2 regions of the Inquilinus sp. OTU3971 genome follow, and region 1 is predicted to be linked to the other one. Evidence: predicted binding sites of a transcription regulator. Region 1 holds the regulator's gene; the other holds the start of a gene.
What was found. The regulator LexA, encoded in region 1, represses DNA repair genes until DNA is damaged. The targets are predictions, from matches to a motif close to ATGTTCTANTTTGGTTC.

Region 1 (5,854 bases):
ACCGCGGTGGCGGAGCTGCGTGGTGGCCAGATCCGGCGCCTGACCGTGACGCCGGAAGATGCCGGGCTGCGCCGCGCGGTCCCGGAGGACCTCAAGGGCGGCGATCCGGCGACCAACGCCGCCGCCCTGCGCGCCGTGCTGGGCGGGGCGCACGGCGCCTATCGCGACATCGTGCTGCTGAATGCCGCAGCCTGCTTCATCGTCGCCGACCGGGTCTCTACACTGCCCGACGGCGCCGCCCTCGCGGCCCGCATCATCGACGACGGCTCGGCCGCCCATGTCCTCGAGCGGCTGGCCCGGATCACGAGCCAGGGAACGGCATGAGCGACACCCTCACCCGCATCGTCGCCGACAAGCGCCGGCACATCGAGGCCCGCAAGGCGGCGGTGCCCGCGGCGGAGATCGGCCGCTTGGCCGACCGGGCCGCGCCGCCGCGCGGCTTCGTCGCGGCGCTGCGCCGGGCCCAGGCGGAAGGCCGCTACGGCCTGATCGCCGAGATCAAGAAGGCCTCGCCGTCGAAGGGGCTGATCCGCCCGGATTTCGACCCGCCCGCCCTCGCCCGCGCCTATCGCGACGGCGGCGCCAGCTGCCTGTCGGTGCTGACCGACATGCCTTACTTCCAGGGCGCCGACGAATACCTGACCGCCGCCCGCAACGCCGTCGAGCTGCCGGTGCTGCGCAAGGACTTCATGGTCGACCCCTATCAGGTCGTCGAGGCCCGGGCGCTGGGCGCCGACTGCATCCTCTTGATCATGGCGGCGCTGGACGACGCCACCGCCCGCGAGCTGGAGCAGGCGGCGATCGACGCCGGCATGGACGTGCTGGTCGAGGTGCATGACGCGGCCGAGCTGGACCGGGCGCTGAAACTGCGCTCGCCGCTGCTCGGCATCAACAACCGCAACCTCAAGACCCTGCAGGTCGACCTCGCCACCACGGAGGCTCTGGCGGCCCATGTGCCGGGCGACCGGTTGCTGGTCTCCGAGAGCGGCCTGTTCACGCCAACCGACCTGGCCCGGATGGCCCGCGCCGGCGCCACCACCTTCCTGATCGGCGAAAGCCTGATGCGGCACGACGACGTCGCCGCCGCCACCCGTGCGCTGCTGACGCCGGACGCGAGATCCTCGGCGGCATGACCGGCGAGCTGACCCATTTCGATTCGGCCGGCCAGGCGCGCATGGTCGACGTCTCCGCCAAGGAGGCGACGGTGCGGGTGGCGCGGGCCGGCTGCCGGGTGGAGATGAAGCCGGAGACGCTGGCGCTGATCGCTTCCGGCGGCCATGCCAAGGGCGACGTGCTGGGCATCGCCCGCATCGCCGGCATCATGGCCGCCAAGCGCACGTCCGACCTGATCCCGCTGTGCCACCCGCTGCCGCTGTCCAGCGTCGAGCTGGCGCTGCGCTGCGATGCCGAGCACAGCCGGGTCGAGATCGAGGCCACGGTCAAGGTCACCCACCGCACCGGGGTGGAGATGGAGGCGCTGACCGCCGCCTCGGTCGCCGCCCTGACCGTCTACGACATGTGCAAGGCGGTCGACCGCGGCATGGTCGTGACCGACCTGCGGCTGCTGCACAAATCCGGCGGGCGGTCAGGCACTTACGAGGCCCAGACATGATCCCGGTCGCCGAGGCCCGCGCCCGCATCCTCGCCGCCTTCGCCGCCCTGCCGGCCGAGACCGTGCCCCTGCCCGCCGGGCTGGGCCGGATCCTGGCCGAGCCAGTGGCGGCGCGGCTGACCCAGCCGCCGCTCGACGTCTCGGCCATGGATGGCTGGGCGGTGCGGGCCGCCGATGTCGCGACCGTCCCGGCGACGCTGCGGCGGATCGGTGAGGTCCCGGCCGGCGGCCGCTTCGAGGGCGCGGTCGGCCCGGGCCAATGCGTCCGCATCTTCACCGGCGCGCCGCTGCCGGACGGCGCCGATGCCGTGGTGCTGCAGGAGGACACCGACGCCGACGGCGACCGGGTCACGGTGCGCGAGGGCGTCGCCGCCGGCCGCCATGTGCGCAAGGCCGGGCTGGATTTCCGCACCGGCGACGTGCTGCTGCAGCCGGGCCGGCGCCTGACCGCGCGCGACATCGGCATCGCCGCCTCGACCAACCATCCCTGGCTGCATGTGCGCCGCCGGCCGCGCGTGGCGGTGCTGGCGACCGGCGACGAGATCGTGCTGCCGGGCGAGGCGCTGGGGCCGAGCCAGATCGTCAGCTCCAACTCCCATGCCCTGGCCGCGCTGATCCGCAGCTGCGGCGGCGAGCCGGTCGATCTCGGCATCGCCCGCGACAATGCCGACTCCCTGGCGGCGCTGGCCGCCGGCGCCCGCGGTGCCGACCTGATCGTCACCACCGGCGGCGCCTCGGTCGGCGAGCATGACCTGATCCGCTCGGTGCTCGGCGAGCGCGGCCTGGCGCTCGACTTCTGGACCATCGCCATGCGGCCGGGCAAGCCGCTGATGTTCGGCCGGCTCGGCGACACGCCGTTGCTCGGCCTGCCCGGCAACCCGGTCTCGACCATGGTCTGCGGCTGGCTGTTCCTGCGCCCGGTGCTGTGGGCCCTGCAGGGGGCCGAGGCGCCGGAGAACCGCGTCGCCGCGACACTGGGCCGCGACCTGCCGGCCAATGACCGGCGCGAAGATTACCTGCGGGCGCGGATCGAACGGACAGATTCCGGTTATGTCGCCACTCCGTTCCCGACCCAGGACAGCTCGATGCTGTCGCTGCTGGCCGCGGCCGACGGGCTGGTGATCCGCCCGCCCCATGCGCCGGCCGCGGCGCGCGGCGAGCCGGTCGAGGCGGTGCTGTTCGGCGACGGGATCTGACCCGGCGATCGTTACAAGGAAGTAAAGAACCGAGAGTGCCGCAGTTAGGCGCTTGTGTTTTTGTTTTGTTCCTCCTAATGTTCTCTCCAGGGATTCGGCCGCGCCGCGGCCCCTGCCAACGGAGGATGCCTTGCTGACGCGAAAGCAACAGGAGTTGTTGTTGTTCGTTCACCGCCGTCTGGAGGCGGACGGCGTCAGTCCTTCCTTCGACGAGATGAAGGACGCGCTGGCCCTGAAGTCGAAATCGGGCATCCATCGACTGATCACCGGGCTCGAGGAGCGCGGTTTTATTCGGCGGCTGCCGCATCGGGCCCGGGCGCTGGAGGTGCTCAAGCTGCCGGATTGCCTGAAGTCGGACGCGCCGGCCGGGTCGCCGGCCGAGGATGACAACGTTGTCCCCTTCCGGCCCGTGCGCTCCGACGTCGCCCTGCCCGGCCGCAAGCTGGAGCGCGCCGATCTCAGCAACCCCGAGCTCGGCGTCCGCCTGCCGCTCTACGGCCGGATCGCCGCCGGCATGCCGATCGAGGCGCTGCGCGACCATTCCAACTATGCCGAGGTGCCGGCCTCGCTGCTTGGCCCGGGTGAGCACTACGCCCTGGAGGTCGCCGGCGACAGCATGGTCGAGGCCGGGATCCTGGACGGCGACACCGTCATCATCAAGCGCTGCGACGCGGCCGATCCCGGCGTCATCGTCGTCGCCCTGGTCGACGACAACGAGGTGACGCTGAAGCGGCTGCGCAAGAAGGGCGCCTCGATCGGGCTGGAGGCCGCCAACTCCGCCTATGAGACCCGCTACCTGCCCTCCGATCGCGTCCGCATCCAGGGGCGACTGATCGGGCTGCTGCGGACCTATTCGTAAGCCCTTGCGCGCCCTCTCCGGGCGGATCGTGACCGCGTGAGGCGCTCCAACAGCGGCCGGCCCGGGCACCGGGCAACCGGTGCCGAGCGGGCCACGGCGCAACAGGTCGCGGAAGCGGCCGGCGTGTCGATCTCCGCCGTCTCCCGCACCTTCACCAAGGATGCCAGCGTCTCGCCCCGGATGCGGGCCCGCGTCCTGGCGGCGGCGGAGGCGCTGGGCTACCGCCCCAACCGGCTGGCGCGCAGCCTGATGACCGGCCGGACCGAGCTGGTCGGGCTGGTCTCGAGCCATTTCGCCAACCCCGCCTTCATGGACGTGTTCGACCTGTTCACGCGGGAGCTGCAGCGCCGTGGGCTGCGGCCGCTGATCGCCAACCTGTCGGAGGATGGCGGCGCCGACTCCGCCCTCGACATGATGCTGCAATACAGCGTCGATGCGGTGCTGATCGCCACCTCCGCGCCGCCGGAGGGCTTCGCCGATTCCTGCGCCCGCGCCGGGCTGCCGGTGGTGCATGTGTTCGGCCGGGCGGAGGCGGCTGTGCCGGCGGTGACGGTCGACAATGTCGCGGGCGGGCGGCTGGTCGCCGAGGCGATGCTGGCGCGCGGCCTGCAGCAATTGGCCTTCCTCGGCGGGGCCGGGACCGATTCGTCGTCGATCGACCGCGCCGCGGGTTTTTTGAGCGGGCTGGAAGCGGCAGGTCTGCGGCCCCTGGCCGTGGAGTTCGCCGGCGACTATTCGCATGAGCATGGCCGCAGCGGCATGCACGCCCTGCTCGACCGGCATCGGCCGCAGGCGGTGTTCTGCGGCGACGACATCCTGGCGCTCGGCGCCTTCGACGCCTGCCGCGAGCGCGGCCTCGCCGTGCCACAGGAGATCGGCATCGTCGGCTTCGACGACATGACGCTGGCCGCCTGGCCCGCCTATCGCCTGACCACGGTCCGCCAGCCGATGGCCGAGATGGTGCGCCACGCCATCGACCAGATCGCCGCCCGCCTGGCCGATCCCGACCACCCGATCCAGGGCCGGCTGTTCGACATCCGCCTGGTCGAGCGCGACAGCCTCTAGGCGCCGGTCCGCAGCCCTTCCAGAGACCGCCTCAGCTGCCGGGCGCAGGCCTCCAACGGAGCCGCGTCCTGTTGCGCCTTGGCCTGGGCCATCGCCCCGGAATAGGCGGCGACGACGAAGGCCGCCAGCTCGTCGGCGTCCGCTTCGGCCAGGTGGCCGGCCGCCTGGTCGGCCCGCAGCCTCGCGGCAATCGCCGCCCGCCAGGCCTCGAACACCACCTGCATCGCGGTGCGGAACTCCGGATCGGCCAGGGAAAGCTCCAGCGCCAGGTTGTTCAGCGGGCAGCCGGAGACGGCGCCGCGCCGCCGCAGCCCCGCTGCGATCCGGTCGAACACGCCGGCGATGCCGTCGATCGCGTCCGGCGCCGAGCGGACCGGCTCGATCCAGGTCTCATCCACCTCCCCCGCCACCCGGTCGCGGATCACGGCGAGGCCGAGCGCCTTTTTGGTCGGGAAATGGTGGTACAGCGCCCCGCCGGTCACCCCGGCCTCGCGCATCAGCTCATGCATGCCGGTGGCCTGGTAGCCGCGGGATTGGAACGCCTCCGCCGCCACATCCAGCAGGCGCCGGCGCATGCCCTCGGGGTCGTAGCTGCGCTTTCGCCTGATCTCGCTCTCGGTCATGTCCCACTGTAGCATATTGACTCAACCGGACAATCAGTCTGTTCTTGAACCGGACAACCGGTCTGTTTTGATGGAGGAAAGGCACTCATGCAAAGCGAGACCTTCAGCCCGATCGTGGAGCTGCGGCGCTACACGCTGCATCCGGGGCAGCGCGATGTGCTGATTGCGCTGTTCGACCGCGAGTTCGTCGAGACGCAGGAGGCGGTCGGGATCGACGTCATCGGCCAGTTCCGCGACCTCGACGCGCCCGACCATTTCGTCTGGCTGCGCGGCTTCCCGGACCTGCGGTCGCGGACCGAGTCGCTGCGCGCCTTCTATGGCGGGCCGGTGTGGCAGACGCATCGCAGCGCCGCCAACGCCACCATGATCGATTCGGACGACGTGCTGCTGCTGCGGCCGGCACATCCGGATTCGGGCTTCCGGCTCGGCCGCGACCGCCCCGCCCCGGAGAGCAACGGGGCCTCGAACGGGATCATCGTGGCCACCACCTGGCATCTTC
Region 2 (5,854 bases), on a different contig from region 1:
GGCAGCAGCTCGGCCGCGGCTGCCAGCAGGGCGGCATCGGCGACGACCGGCGTCACCGGGCCGGTGACCACCCGCCACCACTCGCCTGCGTCCTCGAGCCGCTGCAGGTTCGGTCGCAGCACCGCCCAGGTGGCTTCGTCGACGGCGCCGAGGCCGAGCGCCGCCAGCCGGTCGCGCACCGCCGCATAGGGCGTCTCGTGCAGGATGCGGCTGTTCAGCCGCTCCAGCTCGGCCGGGTCGAAGCGCGGAATGGTGCGGGAGAATTTGGCGAAGTCGAACTCGGCCACGAGATCGTCGAGCGAGAGCCGCGGCTCGATCGGGTCGGAGGTGCCGAGCTTGGCCAGCAGGCTGGTCACCGCCAGCGGCTCGATCCCCTCCTGCCGCAGGCTGCGCAGCGACAGGCTGCCGATCCGCTTGGACAGGCCGTGGCCCTCGGCGTCGGCGATCAGCGAGAGATGGGCGTAGGAAGGCGGCGCGGCGCCCAGCGCCTCGGCCAGCTGGATGTGCATGGCGGTATTGGCGACATGGTCCTCGCCGCGCACCACCAGGGTGACGCCCATGTCGATGTCGTCGACCACCGAGCCGATATGATAGAGCGGCCGCCCGTCCTCGCGCACCAGCACCGGGTCGGAGATGTCGCGGCCGTTGAAATGGACCCGGCCGCGGACCTTGTCGTCCCATTCGACCGGCGCATCCGCCATCCTGAAGCGCCAGTGCGGCCGATGCCCTTCCGCCTCGAGCCGGGCCCTGTCGGAATCGGTCAGGGCCAGCGCGGCGCGGTCGTAGAGCGGCGGCAGGCCGCGGGCCAAGAGGCTCTTGCGCTTGAGCTCCAGCTCCTCCGCCGATTCGTAGCAGGGGTAGAGCCGGCCGGCCGCCTTCAGCCGATCCTGCGCCGCCCGGTAGCGGTCGGTGCGATCGGACTGGCGGGCGAAGCCGTCCCAGCCGAGGCCGAGCCAGCGCAGATCCTGCTCGATCGCCGCGGCGAATTCGGCGCTGCCCCGCTCGGTGTCGGTGTCGTCGAGCCGCAACAGGAAGCGCCCGCCCGTGGCGCGGGCGGCGAGCCAGCAGACCAGCGCGGTGCGGACATTGCCGACATGCAGCAGGCCGGTCGGGCTGGGGGCGAAGCGGGTGACGATCGGAGCGGAGGTCGGCAGGTCGGTCATGGGCGGGGAGATAGCACGATCCGGCCGGTAACGGAAAAGGCCCGGAACCCCGGGCCTTTCCATCACGGACGATGGGTCAGGTCAGGCGTCGGCAGCGATCACTCGTCGCCGTCGCCGCCACCCTCCGGCCCGCCGGCGGTCATCATGCGGTCGGAGACCAGCCCGGCATTGGCCCGGATCTTGGCCTCGACCGATTTCGCCACTTCGGGGTTGTCGCGCAGGAAGACCTTGGCGTTCTCGCGGCCCTGGCCGATGCGCTGGCCGTCATAGGAGAACCAGGCGCCAGACTTCTCCACCACCCCGGCCTGGACGCCGAGGTCGAGCAGCTCACCGGTCTTCGAGATGCCTTCGCCATACATGATGTCGAATTCGACGGCGCGGAACGGCGGCGCCATCTTGTTCTTCACCACCTTGACCCGGGTCTGGTTGCCGGTGACGGTCTCACGGTCCTTGATCGCGCCGATGCGGCGGATGTCGAGCCGGATCGAGGAGTAGAACTTCAGCGCGTTGCCGCCCGTCGTCGTCTCCGGATTGCCGAACATCACGCCGATCTTCAGCCGGATCTGGTTGATGAAGACGACCAGGCTGTTGGACTTCGAGATCGAGCCGGTGAGCTTGCGCATCGCCTGGCTCATCAGCCTGGCCTGCAGGCCGGGCTGGTTGTCGCCCATCTCGCCCTCGAGCTCGGCCCGCGGCACCAGCGCCGCCACCGAATCGATGATGATCACGTCGATCGCGCCGGAGCGGACCAGCGTGTCGGTGATCTCCAGCGCCTGTTCGCCGGCATCGGGTTGCGAGATCAGCAGATCGTCGATGTTGACGCCCAGCTTGCGGGCATAGGTCGGGTCGAGCGCATGCTCCGCATCGATATAGGCGCAGGTGCCGCCGGCCTTCTGCGCCTCGGCCACCGCATGGAGCGCCAGCGTGGTCTTGCCCGAGCTTTCCGGCCCGTAGATCTCGATGATCCGACCCTTCGGCAGGCCGCCGATGCCGAGCGCGATGTCAAGGCCGAGCGACCCGGTCGAGATCACCTCCGCATCGACCTGGGGCCGCGCGCCCAACTTCATCACCGACCCCTTGCCGAAGGCGCGTTCGATCTGGGTCAGGGCGGCTTCCAGCGCCTTGGTCTTGTCCATCGGGGCTCTTTCCACAACGCGGAGAGTCGGGGTCGACATCACCAGTCCCTTCCAGTTGCATGGCGCCATACGCCGCGTCAATGCAGCTCTTGTACACGTTTTGTTCCAGCCGAGCAAGAGCCCAGGCGCATAGCCCCTTCCGCGGCCGCAGCTTCGCAAGCAGGATCAATCCGCTTCGGGCAAACACCAAGGCCGGGAGAACGAACCGATGCCCAGGGGCGCCACGCTCGACCGCCACCTCGCCCGCATCCAGCGGGTGATCGACCACATCGTCGCCCATCTCGACGACCCGATCGACCTGGGCCGGCTGGCGGAGGTGGCCTGCTTCTCGCCCTATCACTTCCACCGGGCCTACCGGTACCTGCTGGGCGAGACGGTGGCGGACACGGTGCGCCGGCTGCGCCTGCACCGCGCCGCCGGCACCCTGTTGGAGAGCGAGACGGCGGTGGCCCGCATCGCCCGGCGGGCGGGATACGGCAGCACCGCCGCCTTCAGCCGGGCCTTCGCCGAGCGCTACGGCCGCCCGCCAGGGGCCTATCGCGGCACGCGCCGGTCGTTCCCCTTCGACTCACCCGAAGGAGAGACACCCATGCCCGACGTGACCTATCGCAGCCTGGCGCCGATCCGCGTCGCCGCCGTCCGCCACATCGGCCCCTATATGGAGGTCGGCCGCAGCTTCGACATCCTGATGTCCTGGGCCCGCGCCCGCCAGCTGCTGCGCCCGGGGGCCCGCAGCCTGGGCCTCTATTACGACGACCCTGCGGCAGTCGCCCCCGCCGAGCTCCGCTCGGATGCCTGCCTGGAGGTGCCGGAGGGCGTCGCTGGCGAGGGCGAGGTCGCGATCCGCACCGTCGCCGGCGGACCGCATGCGGTGCTGCGCCACACCGGCCCCTATGCCGAGCTGGAGCGGTCCTATGCCTGGCTGTACCGGACCTGGCTGCCGACCAGCGGCGCCGAGCCGGCGGAGGCGCCGATCTTCGAGGAGTACATGAACGACCCGCGGAGCACCCCGCCGGCGGAACTGATCACCGACATCCACCTGCCGATCCGGGCGATTCCGGAAGGGCATGGCTGACAACGTCTAAAGGCCGGATCAGAGGATGATCCGGCCTTTCGCGCTGGTCCGATCGGACCTCAGAACGGATAGACGTCGCCGGTCGGCAGCCGGTCCACGGCCAGCGGCAGCGTGGCGTTGGGCTTGCAGGTCACCGCCCGCCGCCAGCTCGGCTCCGCCGCGGTGGCGTAGGAGCCTTCGGGATACGGGCCCGGGGCCTCCACCGAGACCGGGTTCGGGCCGGTCGGCACGTTGATCGTCTCATAGGACGGCACGCGCTGCGGCTGCTCGCCGGCCGCCACCGGCGCGGCGGCGAAGGGGATGTAGGTGTCGTCCGACTGGTCGGCGATCGACGATCCGGACGCGCGGCGGGCGGCGCGGCGGTCGCGCGCCGAGGACACCGGAGCCATGGCCACGATCGGGCCCGGCAGCCGCGCCGCTGCGGCGGGCGGGACGGCGTAGGGCTGCCCCGGCACGGTCGAGGCGGAGGCGGCCGGCACGAAAGCAGGGGCCGCAACCGGCGCCAGCGCCACCGGCTGCCCCGGCGCCGCCGCTTCGGCCGGATAGCAGTTCGGCACCGGCAGGCACTGGAAGGTCGCCCCCTTGCGGCCCTCGACCACGTCCTCGACCTTGAACACGGCCAGGCGGTTGATCTGGGCGCATTGCGCGTTGGCGTAGATGGCGGCCTGATCCGCACTGTTGATGAAACCCGCGTAGTCGACGCGGGTCTCCTTCGGCGTCACCGGATCGATCCCGCAGCCCGAGACGGCGAGAACGGCGGCGAAAAGCGCTGCGCCACGAAGCATCGAATACCCTCGATCTGAAAGCCCCTCGCCGCCACCCTAACACGGACACGCAGCGAGGCGGAGACGAGAACCGCACCTTTCGGCCCGAGACACGCAAACGACAACGGCGCCTCTCGGCGCCGTGGGGATCAGTCAATCGTCGCGGTGGGTGCGCTCCAGCCGCTCGTGGCGCTCCTGCGCCTCGAGGCTGAGGGTCGCGGTCGGCCGCGCCTCCAGCCGCTTGACGCCGATCGGCTCGCCCGTCTCCTCGCAGAAGCCGTAGGAGCCATCCTCGATCCGCCGCATCGCGGAGTCGATCTTGGACAGGAGCTTGCGCTCGCGGTCGCGGGTCCTGAGCTCGAGCGAACGGTCGGTCTCGGCGGACGCCCGATCGGTCAGATCCGGCTCCTGGATACCGCCATCCTGCAGGCTGTTCAGGGTCGCGTTGGATTCGGCGAGGAGGTCGGCCCGCCACTTCAGAAGCTTGCGCCGGAAATATTCCAGCATCATCGGATTCATGAAGTCTTCGTCATCCGACGGCCGATAATCCGGGGGCAGAAGCATCGCTGTCATCGCAACAACCACTCACTGTCTGACGTGCCGGCCTTCGTCCGAGCCTAAGCGGCGCGGAGTATAGGGAGACGCCGGAACGGAAACAATCGAAACGATGCGCGGATCGTGTTTTATAACCCGCTGATTTTGTTGGACTTTTAACGACCGCACAAGATCCGTCGCCCCCGGACGCCGCTTCGCCTCGCAGCATCGGGGTGCCGCAGCGGCCCACCGGATCACGGCCGGTCGGGCACATTGCGGCATGCGGCGCCCTGATAGCGCCGAACGGGGCAGGAACGCAAGGGGATCAGAGTGTGGCGGCGATCCGACCGGCCATGCGCGCAACGAAGACCGCCGCCCCGGAGGCCTCTCGAGGGCGGCGGACCGGTCGTGACCGGGGTGGTCGTCAGCGCGGCAGGCGGACGGTCTGCGCCAGGAAAATCACCAGGGCGCAGCCGATCGGGAACAGCACCTCGTTGACGCCGACACCGACGATCCGCGGCAGTTCGGGCGCGGCACCGCCGGCTGTGAAAGCCTGCCAGGTCAGGGCGGTGATGGCGCCGCCGAACACCAGACCGGTCGCGGCCCCCGCCAGCAGGAAGGGCGCCGCCTCCCTCGCCCCGCGCTCCACCATCCGCCCCAGCAGCCAGCCCAGCAGGCCGTATTCGACCGCCTTGATCGCGGCGATGACGACGAGCGGCACGGCGGCGGGCTGGCCGACGGCGCCGAGCGACGCCGCCATCACCTTCTGCCCGGCATTGGCCGCGCCGATCGCGACCGGGGTGCAGATCGCGGCCAGGATCCCGGCCAGCACCGCCCGCAGCTTGACCAGGACGGTGCCCATGCTGACGCCGAAGCAGACCAGGACGGACCAGGTGATGCCCTGCACCAGATCGGCCAGGAACCGGATCCCGGGGATCGGTCCCCCGGCCGAGACCCGTGCCGACAGCACCAGCGCCTGCATGGCGAAGCCGAGCAGGATCGCTACCCAGGCGATCGTGACGATCTTCCGCGCGGTGCAGGAGGCCGGAGCGCCGGTCTCCGCCCCGCCGTGGTCGAGGGATGCGTTCTCCGCAGCCATGAGGGCCTCCGCGACATTGGTGGTCAGCAGGCCTTTGGCTTACGGCACGCGCTCTCCTCCCTCTGTTCCCGCGGGAACGGCGC

Region 2: recA (recombinase RecA) is a predicted target of LexA. The motif match lies at 2,389-2,405, and genes of this name have one in related genera.

What each region holds. Positions count from the first base shown of each region.
Region 1 covers NZ_JASATH010000112.1:19,965-25,818, forward strand. The annotation lists gene trpD (anthranilate phosphoribosyltransferase) at 1-324, shown strand, start outside; gene trpC (indole-3-glycerol phosphate synthase TrpC) at 321-1,133, shown strand; gene moaC (cyclic pyranopterin monophosphate synthase MoaC) at 1,130-1,612, shown strand; gene AAHM41_RS24875 (molybdopterin molybdotransferase MoeA) at 1,609-2,808, shown strand; gene lexA (transcriptional repressor LexA) at 2,939-3,667, shown strand; gene AAHM41_RS24885 (LacI family DNA-binding transcriptional regulator) at 3,704-4,732, shown strand; gene AAHM41_RS24890 (TetR/AcrR family transcriptional regulator) at 4,729-5,355, opposite strand; gene AAHM41_RS24895 (NIPSNAP family protein) at 5,443-5,854, shown strand, end outside.
Region 2 covers NZ_JASATH010000163.1:12,284-18,137, reverse strand. The annotation lists gene gltX (glutamate--tRNA ligase) at 1-1,163, opposite strand, end outside; gene recA (recombinase RecA) at 1,262-2,338, opposite strand; gene AAHM41_RS30465 (AraC family transcriptional regulator) at 2,508-3,374, shown strand; gene AAHM41_RS30460 (hypothetical protein) at 3,434-4,159, opposite strand; gene dksA (RNA polymerase-binding protein DksA) at 4,292-4,711, opposite strand; gene AAHM41_RS30450 (hypothetical protein) at 5,097-5,771, opposite strand.